3 regions of the Parendozoicomonas sp. 209JJ7-1 genome follow, and region 1 is predicted to be linked to each of the others. Evidence: predicted binding sites of a transcription regulator. Region 1 holds the regulator's gene; each other region holds the start of a gene.

Region 1 (3,266 bases):
CAATATCCATAATCAGAAAACCCTGTACCTGGGGTGATACAGTGACCTCGGGCATAACAACTCCGTTGTTGTCCTTCAGAAGAAAAGGAACAAACTCAGGGAAGAATGTTGACGATCATTCCGTGGCAGGTCAATGGGAAAAGCTCAACAAGGTCATCGCAATTCATGCGAATACAACCATGGGAGAGAGGAACACTTAAGGGTTCAGAGTCTGGTGTTCCGTGAATATAGATATAACGGCCCATCGTATCCACATCACCCAGCCGGTTAAATCCAGGTTCCAGACCACTGAGCCAGAGAATACGACCAAGAATCCAGTCACGGGCGGGGTACTGTTCATACAGCTCAGGTGTCCAGCATTCGCCGGTAAAACGCCGTCCACGGAAAACAGCCCTGGATGGGCATCCTTCGCCAATGCGAGCACGAATACTGTGTCGTCCTAGGGGGGTCTGATAGCTGCCTGTTTTTTGCCCCGCTCCCTTAAGAGCCGTTGATACCGGCCACTCCCGTACAGTACTTCCGGCATCCAGCACCAGTGTCTGTTTGCTGATATCAACGATAATCGACACAACATCCCCTTCAGGTGGTCAGCTCCGAACTGATACCGGACACCAGGAATCGGGACAGTCGCTGCAGGCCATTCTCAATACTCATGGTCTGGCCATATTCCGCTTCACTGATAGCATTCAAAGTATCAAAGTCCGACATAGTGAAAATCACCGAACCCATCATAAAGTTAATTCGCCAGCCCAACTCAAACATAGGCAAATCCGGCGCAGCCTGCATAATCAGTTTAAAATAGCGGGAAAATATATGGCCATAGACTTCTTTTAAATGACGGCGCAAATGCCCCTGAGTCTGAGCATAGGCCAGCGCGAGCAGGCGCATAAAAACCTTCAGGTCATTATCGCCACGGGGCTTCACCCGCAGAATTTCATCAAAAAGCATACGAATCAGCTGTTCAACATCCGGTTGCATGCCAGAAGCTTCCAACTCATCAATAGATTTCTTCAGACCCTCGGCAAAAGGGTCGAGGAAACGGGTAAAAACAGCTTGAATGAGAACTTTCTTGGAACCAAAGTGGTAATTGACTGCAGCCAGATTGACACCTGCCCGGCTTGTTATTGTTCTTAGAGATGTTTCAGAAAACCCCTTCTCGGCAAAAAGGGATTCTGCCACATCAAGTATCCGTTCTACTGTATCTGACTGTGCCATTGACTCACCAAACTCCAGGCCGAAACGCCTGTTTTAAACAATTGTTTGGCTTAAGCATGCATCCTGTCAAGTTTTCTCGTCCCTCCTTATATAGAGCAAAAGTTGTCACCGGAATACTTGCGGGCAAAAACAAACTGTATATAATCACAGTTACTGTATAAAAACACAGATTCATTCTCGTATGGATAGCCCCATGACCAGTACACCGATCAAGCTGACCCCGAGACAGTCCGAGATTCTGGCTTTTATCAAGTCTCATATAAATGACACAGGCTTTCCTCCTACTCGTGCAGAGATTGCACGCCAGCTGGGCTTTCGTTCGCCCAATGCCGCAGAAGACCACCTCAAGGCCCTCGCCAGGAAAGGTGCCATTGAGATTATTCCCGGCACCTCACGGGGTATTCGTATTCCTACAACCGAAGAACCTGAACCGGCATATGGCCTTCCCATTATCGGCCAGGTCGCAGCCGGCTCCCCTATTCTTGCCCTGGAACATATTGAGACCCACTGCCAGCTCCCGCCAGACTTTTTCAACCCAAAGGCAGACTACCTGCTGCGTGTTAAAGGTATGAGCATGAAGGATATCGGCATTCTGGATGGTGACCTGCTAGCCGTCCACAAAACCACAGACGTCCACAATGGTCAGATAGTTGTAGCCCGGCTGGATGAGGAAGTAACGGTGAAACGGTTTGAACGCAAAAAAAATATCGTCTGGCTGCATGCGGAAAACGAAGAGTTCGCTCCTATCAAAGTCGATCTCAACCACGACCACCTGGAAATAGAAGGCCTGAGTGTCGGTGTTATTCGCCACTGAGCCAATCCTAAATCAGCCATAAGGACAACATCATGCAGACCCAGCCCTTGGCTTTAGACTGGACCGAAGAGAGTCAAACAATACAAAGCAGAGAGTACACTGCTGTTACTGAAGAACGTATCAGTGAGGTGATTCTCCCTTCACTGGGCTTCTCCCTGTCAGCCCTGGTGGCTCCCATGCTGACACAACTCAGTCGTGGCGAAGACCAGCGCTGGCTGACCATGATCTGCAGCTCCGCCCAGGCCAGGGATTTCGGCCAATGGCTGAAGACAACAGGGGTCAGTATCAACAACCTGCTGCTGTTGTCAGCCCCCAATGACGAAGAGTGCCAGGCCCTGAGCAGACGGGTGCTGTCTACTGGCAACAGCCATACCGTTGTCAGCTGGGTTAAGACCATGACTGCGGAAACTCTGGATAATCTGGAAGAAGCTGCCAGTCAGGGAAATAGCGCTGGCGTTATTATCCGTCAGCGCAAGGGATAACAGAAAAATAAATATCGCTCACCACTCCTGAAGCTGGCCACGAATCTCCTGCACCAGCTCTTGCAGTGCTTTCAAACAGAGAAACTCCTCACCGCGGCACGATGGTTGAGCAATTCCTTCAACTGAAACAGCAATAATATTCGACGACTGGGGTCGAACCGGCTCCACGCTTATTCCTGAGGGATCGGAAAAATGTGACGTTTGACGATAGTCTTCCAGAACCCCTGCAAGCCAGCCACTCTCTGCCTGATTACGGATCTGCTGAATTCCGCCGGAGAACAAACTTCTCTGTCGCAGCAAAGCTTCCGCTTCCTCCAGGGAAACCGGGCGATCAGTCCTCACCTGACTGCTTTCCAGCACTTCAGACACCAGCCCACAAAGCGCCCCATACATATGAAACAGGAATCCCTGCCGCAAACCTTCCCTTCCCGGTTCCTGGGCATCCCCGACCATTTGCCACAGAGTGCGGGCCATCAGCAATTTTCTATTGGTGTACTGGCTGTATTGTTCTGACATAGAGTCAATCTTACTACTGTCTGCCGGCAGACAGGGTACACGGTCTTTCCAGGGAAAACAAAGAGTCGAAATAATATTAGATACAAAAGAAAACGGCTGCGGAATCAAAGCACTACAGCCGTTTTCTCGATCACAGAATGATCTGTTTATTTTTTCTTTCGCTTATCCCGAATATCCCAGGCACCATCCACATAAAAGGCCTGCCAGCCACTGGCCTTACCATCAACCTCAGTCATCAG
Region 2 (3,266 bases), on a different contig from region 1:
GGCCAGAAAGACCAGAGGGAATTCCAGACCTTTGGCCGAGTGCAGAGTCATCATCTGAACACTGTCGGCAAACTGATCGGCTTGGGTATCACCGGCTTCCAAGGCAGCATGGGCCAGGAACGCATCCAGAGGGGAGAGCATTTCCTGCTCTTCTTCCGCAAACATATCTTCCGGATCAAACTCCCGGCAGGCGGACACCAGTTCTTCCAGGTTTTCTACCCGCGCCCGGCCTTTCTCACCTTTCTCTTTTTGATACAACTCTACAAGGCCGCTGACCTGAATACAGTGATCCGCAAACTCATGGAGAGGAAGGTCAGCACCAGAAGATGACAAACCATCCACCAGCTCAAGGAAAGACGCTACCGCATTAGACGCTCTGGCGGTAAACAGATTCTGGGTCACCATCTGCCGGGCTGCCCGCCACATGGATACATTCCCGCCACGGGCAACATCCCGAATGGATTGAACGGTTTTCTCACCAATACCCCGTGGAGGAATATTAATAACCCGCTCAAGGGACGTATCATCATCGGCATTACTGGCCAGACGCAGGTACGCCATGGCGTTTTTAATTTCCGCCCGCTCGAAGAAGCGCTGGCCACCATAAATGCGGTAAGGAACTCCGGAACGAAGCATGGCTTCTTCCAGAACACGGGACTGGGCATTGGAGCGGTAAAGAATGGTAATATCACTGCGGGCCAGACCTTTTTCTACACCATCCTGAATGCGGTCACCGATAAACCGGGCTTCATCCACTTCATTAAATCCGGCGTAAACCCGAATAGGCTCCCCTTCCACACCCTCGGTCCAGAGCTCTTTGCCCAGACGACCGGGGTTATTACCAATTAACGTGTTGGCCGCTTTCAGAATATTGCCGGTTGAACGGTAATTCTGTTCCAGCTTGATGGTTCTGGAATTAGGAAAGTCTGTGGAGAACTTTTGGATATTCTCAATCTTCGCGCCACGCCAGCCGTAGATAGACTGGTCGTCATCACCCACCACCATCAGGTTGTCTCTGTCGCCCACCAGGTTTCTTAACCAGGCGTACTGAACGGAGTTGGTATCCTGGAACTCGTCCACCAGCACATAGCGGAAACGGTCACGGTAATGGTCTCGCAGAGAAGCATTAGTGAGCCAAAGTTCATTGGAACGCATCAGCAGTTCCGCGAAATCTACAACGCCTAATTGTTTGCACTGTTCTTCATAGACGACATAAATGCCATGCATGGTTTTTTCGTACAGATCAAAACCAGGCTCGTAGTGATGGGGACGAAGTCCTTCATCCTTTTTGGCATTGATATAATACTGGGCCTGGCGGGGCGGCCACTTTTTATCATCCAGCCCCATGGCTTTCATAATGCGTTTTACGATGCGCAGCTGATCATCGGAATCCAGAATCTGGAAATTTTCCGGCAGGCCGGCTTCCTGCCAGTGCGCCCGCAACAGTCTGTGGGCCAAACCGTGGAAAGTACCAACCCACATACCCCGCACAGGCATATCCAGCATCTGCTCAATACGGCCACGCATCTCCGCAGCCGCCTTATTGGTGAAGGTCACCGCCATGATTGACCAGGGAGAAAACCCTTCCGTCTGCACAAGCCAGGCAACACGGTGCACCAGTACTCTGGTTTTACCACTGCCGGCACCGGCCAGCACCAGCCCGGAACAGGGAGGCATGGTGACAGCTTCACGCTGGGCATCGTTCAGAGAGTCAAGGATTGCAGTGACGTCCATAGATCCGGTTATTCACTCAAAGCGAAAGAGAACCCCAAGTGTAACGAAAACAGCACTGTCTGTTCATCCACTGTGGTTTCAACTTGCCATTACCTGCAGGTTTCGGCTTAATAAGTGTACGGATGCACGAAAACAGCAAGAAGGGTATGGATGCCCATGGTGATAACAAATACCCAGTGCACTTTTCCGGATACGAATGACTGAAGCAGCACAGCAATTCTCTACATCGTTCCCCGATGACCAGAATACGGGCCATTTTGATAACAGTTGGCTGACAACCCGGTTAAGGGCAGAACAGCTCAAATTGCTGCACCGTGGTTCCCTGCGCCTGTTTATTATCATTAGCCTCTGCGTATTCGCATCCTATACTCTGCTCTGGTATCCCGATATTTTTCCCCAAGCATTGTTTCTTCTTGGTGGTTGTATCTACCTCGGGGCTATGCACTCACTTATCAGCCGGACATTCGCCTTCAGCTATCTGGAGCTACCTGAACGACAAACCTTTTGGCTGTTGTTGTTTAACCTGGCAAACCTTGCCGGAAGCTGTGCCCTGACTGCCGGCATCATTCTTCTGGTTCCCCTGGAAACATCGCTGGACCTGATGGTTATCCTGACAGCGGTATCCATTACCATGTTCTCCTGCGCTATCCTTTATGCTAGCTATACTCCCGCATTTTTTACCTTTACCCTGCCCCTGACCTGTGGCCTGTCATGGTGGCTCTGGAATCATCCACAGCAGGACATAAAAATCTGGGCAACGACAGGGCCGGTTTTACTGCTGTTTATGGTTTACCCAGTTTTTTATGCCCACAGGGTTTCTTCAAAAGCCCTGAGTCGCCGGTTTCTTAACCATGCCCTCAGCCAGAAACTGACCACAGAAAACCGCCGCACAGACGACGCCAGACTTGAGCTTGAAAAAACCCGGCAGAATCTGGAACGCATTGTTACTGTCCGCACCCATGAGCTGAAACGAACCAATGAACGACTCAGTAACGAAATTGTCCAGCGGGAAGAAACCAGCAGGGCATTGCGGGAAAGTGAAGAGCGCCTGAGCCAGTCCCTGGAAGCCAGCCGACTCGGACTCTGGGACTGGAACCTCTCTTCCGATGAAATTTACCACAGCCGGTTCCAGGAGCTTTTTGGATACGATATTCAGCAGCTGGATGGCTTTAAAGGCCAACTTGAACATTTGATACATCCGGAAGATGCCGGCTATGTCCGTCAGGCTATCATTGACCACTTCCATGGCAAAAAGGAGTTCTATCTTACCCGTTACCGGATTCGCCATGCTCTGGGCAACTGGGTCTGGGTAGAAGACAAAGGACAGGTAGTAAAATGGAACAGCGAAGGCCGTGCTGCCAGAATGCTGGGCACTCGCAGGGACATCAGCCTGGAGATGCAGCACCAACAGGAAACCCAGCTGGCCATGACGGTGTTTGACAAAGCCAGCGATGCCATTTTCATTCTGAACCCAAAATTCCAGTTTCTTACGGTTAACCAGTCTTTTAAAAACATCACCGGATATTCCGATG
Region 3 (3,266 bases), on a different contig from region 1:
TATGCAGTTCGAGGGTGTGTTCAGTAAAAAGCAGCTGGCCCTTGGGTTCCTTGCATTCCTTCCTGCCCTGATCGATGGCGTTGCCGCTTTTTCTGCCTTGTCCATGCTGGGTATTCCGGTGCCGTTTGCCATAATTTGTGCTGGCATTAATCTGTGTTCCAGTCATTTTTATTTCTGGAACTTTATGGAGCGTATTGGTGATTTTCTTGCAGGCCGTGACTTTGAACGGGAACAGTTGTGCGATCGGACTGTCTGGCTGCAGGGGCAATTGCTGAAGGAATTCCAGATTGATGATTACCGGGAGCGGAACGGCGCGCCGGACTGGAGGGCTGTAGGAAAAACGGTGGCGGAAAGACTTGTTAAGCCGGTGAAAACCAGTTGTATGGAAAAGTTGATGAAGTGGGTACCGTTCTCTTCCCGCAACGGTAAAGTGCGAAATATTATCAGGGAGTTAATAGAGGCGAGGAAGCGCAATACATTCCAGCGTTTTTCCGTAAAAGCCCTGCATGATGACGCAGTCCATCACCGCCGCCATGGCTGGCACCTGATATTCCGGCCGGTTTCTTATAGCGCTCTGTTTGTAATCAGTGCTGCTTTTACCTGGAGTGATCTGTCTGGTGTTGTTAACCGGATTATTAATCCTAATTATCCTGGAAACCTTCCCCAGATAAATATTTCCCCTGACAAGCTCTGTGGGCTTGTAAAAGGGGCTTATGCTTTTCTCCAGGTGGCGGGGCAGATTGTGGGTCTGGCGGAAACTGTCGCTACGGCGCTTCTCTCTTACGATAACGTCCTGGAGTCGGAACAGTGGCTGCGGCAAAAGGGCTGGCGGAATATTGGGCGTAAAGGCCGGCGCTGGCATCAGCTGTTTTTCTGTGTCGGGTTATTGTCTTCAGGGTGTTATGGATTAACACTGTTTGGTACCGGCAGAACTGACCTGAAAAGTGATCCCTGCCTGCAGGTCAGCGGTCTTGCCCAGACAGTGCTTCCCGGTTTTGCAGCGCTTTCAGCTTTTCTGCATACCTGGAAGTGCGGACCGGAAATTCTGGGGGTTATACATGTTGTCAGGAATTTTGGTTCCCAGGCACGGACAAAGGCAGGAAAATATTATCTGCCATGCTGGAGGCGACTGAAATCCGTGTATCATTCCAGGCCCGTAAACCTGGAAAGAACTCCCCTGTTGCGGAGGGAGAGTCAGGTTAACCTTCAAGAAAGTCTTCAGGAATTGTCAGGAGACATTGATTCCAACAGTGACCAGAAATAATACTACCGTGATAACGGTCACCAGCGCCAGGGGCGTCAGCCACTCCTTCATGGCCACGGAACCTCGTGATATGTGATGGCCATAGCTTAATTCCAACCGCTATTTTCACCTGTAGTTTTTAGTTACAGGGCTGGGTGTGTTTGTAAATTAAACCTTTCACAGGGGATAATTTACCTGTAAAAATAAACAGTATGATTTTGTTTTCTTGGTGTAAGCGATTGGACGTTTATGGCAATCATTCTTGGTATTGATCCGGGTTCCAGGGTGACTGGTTATGGTGTAATTAACCATAACGGGCAGACTGTGGAATATGTGGATTCCGGATGTATACGCACCGCGCCGGGGGAATTGCCGGGCCGCCTTAAACAGATTTACGATGGCATTGATCAGGTGATAGAAGCCTGGAGCCCGCAAATGGTGGGTATTGAGCAGGTGTTTATGGCCCGTAATCCGGATTCTGCCCTGAAGCTTGGCCAGGCCCGTGGTGCGGCTATTGTTGCGGCCATGAATCATGGGCTGCCGGTGAGCGAGTATTCCGCCCGGCAGGTGAAGCAGTCGGTGGTCGGTACCGGCTCGGCGGACAAGCATCAGGTGCAGCATATGGTAACTGCCATGCTGCGCCTGAACCGCAAACCCCAGGCCGACGCGGCCGATGCTCTGGCCATTGCCCTCTGCCATGCCCATACCCGTCAGGGCCTGATTGGTATGGCGGGAACCGGCGCCCGGCGCATAGCCCGGGGGCGGGTAAGATAATTATTTCACGCAGGCCCGATGCCTGCGGGACAGATACTTTCCTGGAAGACTTTTATGATCGGACGACTGCGCGGCACGCTTGTTGAGAAAAATCCTCCCGTCCTGATGCTGGATGTGGGAGGTGTGGGGTATGAGCTGGAAGCGCCGTTAACGACATTTCACCGGCTTCCTGAGGGCGGGCAGGAAGTGACTCTTCACACGCATTTTGTCGTACGGGATGATGCCCAGCTTTTATATGGTTTTGCGGACCGCAGTGAGCGCCACTTGTTCCGCACCCTGATTCGAGTGAATGGCGTTGGCCCCAAGCTGGCACTGGCCATTCTTTCGGGCATGGAAGCGGATATGTTTGCCCGCTGTGTCCATGAACAGGATACCTCCATGTTGACCCGCCTGCCCGGTGTGGGCAAGAAAACAGCGGAACGTTTGATCGTGGAAATGAAAGACCGGCTGGATGAGTGGCAACCGGCCCTGTCCTCACTGGAAAAAGCGGCTGTTGCTAAACCTTCAGGCGCAAGTCGTCTCGACCCTGTACAGGATGCGGTCAGTGCACTGGTGGCTCTGGGATATCGGCCCCAGGATGCCAGCAAGGCCATTTCCAGTGTGCAGGAAGATGGTATGGGCACGGATGACCTGATTCGCCAGGCCCTTAAGGCGATGATTTAAAGGAAGCAGGGAAGAGATATGTTTGAAAGTGACCGCCTGATATCGGCAGCTGAGGCTCCCCAGGAAGATCGCATAGATCGGGCCATACGTCCGGAAAAACTCCAGGATTATATTGGTCAGCCCGTTGTCCGTGAGCAGATGGAGATATTTATCCAAGCGGCCAGGCTGCGCCAGGACGCTTTGGACCATACCTTGATCTTTGGTCCGCCGGGGCTGGGCAAAACGACCCTGGCCAATATTCTTGCCAATGAGATGGGGGTGAACCTGCGTTCCACTTCTGGCCCGGTACTGGAAAAAGCCGGCGATCTGGCCGCTTTGCTCACCAACCTTGAGTCCCACGATATTCTGTTTATTGATGAGATTCACCGCTTAAGCCCGGTAGTGGAAGAGGTGCTGTATCCGGCCATGGAAGACTATCAGCTGGATATTATGATCGGTGAAGGGCCGGCGGCCCGTTCCATTAAACTCGATTTGCCACCTTTTACCCTTGTGGGGGCGACGACCCGGGCGGGTTTGCTGACTTCACCTTTGCGGGATCGTTTCGGTATTGTTCAGCGGCTGGAGTTTTACAATGTTGCTGATTTGA

The links. The regulator LexA, encoded in region 1, represses DNA repair genes until DNA is damaged. The targets are predictions, from matches to a motif close to TACTGTNTANNTANACAGTA.
Region 2: a site for LexA is predicted at 1,788-1,807, ahead of uvrD (DNA helicase II). Genes of this name have one in related genera too.
Region 3: a site for LexA is predicted at 1,437-1,456, ahead of ruvC (crossover junction endodeoxyribonuclease RuvC). Genes of this name have one in related genera too.

What each region holds. Positions count from the first base shown of each region.
Region 1 covers NZ_JBYVJU010000012.1:102,831-106,096, reverse strand. The annotation lists gene nagZ (beta-N-acetylhexosaminidase) at 1-55, opposite strand, end outside; gene ACY2RQ_RS13220 (L,D-transpeptidase family protein) at 96-569, opposite strand; gene ACY2RQ_RS13215 (TetR/AcrR family transcriptional regulator) at 580-1,215, opposite strand; gene lexA (transcriptional repressor LexA) at 1,409-2,029, shown strand; gene ACY2RQ_RS13205 (SulA-like leucine-rich domain-containing protein) at 2,062-2,511, shown strand; gene ACY2RQ_RS13200 (DUF6586 family protein) at 2,530-3,027, opposite strand; gene topA (type I DNA topoisomerase) at 3,174-3,266, opposite strand, start outside.
Region 2 covers NZ_JBYVJU010000002.1:5,245-8,510, forward strand. The annotation lists gene uvrD (DNA helicase II) at 1-1,734, opposite strand, end outside; gene ACY2RQ_RS02030 (putative bifunctional diguanylate cyclase/phosphodiesterase) at 1,931-3,266, shown strand, end outside.
Region 3 covers NZ_JBYVJU010000003.1:330,408-333,673, forward strand. The annotation lists gene ACY2RQ_RS04955 (hypothetical protein) at 1-1,264, shown strand, start outside; gene ruvC (crossover junction endodeoxyribonuclease RuvC) at 1,493-2,017, shown strand; gene ruvA (Holliday junction branch migration protein RuvA) at 2,072-2,680, shown strand; gene ruvB (Holliday junction branch migration DNA helicase RuvB) at 2,699-3,266, shown strand, end outside.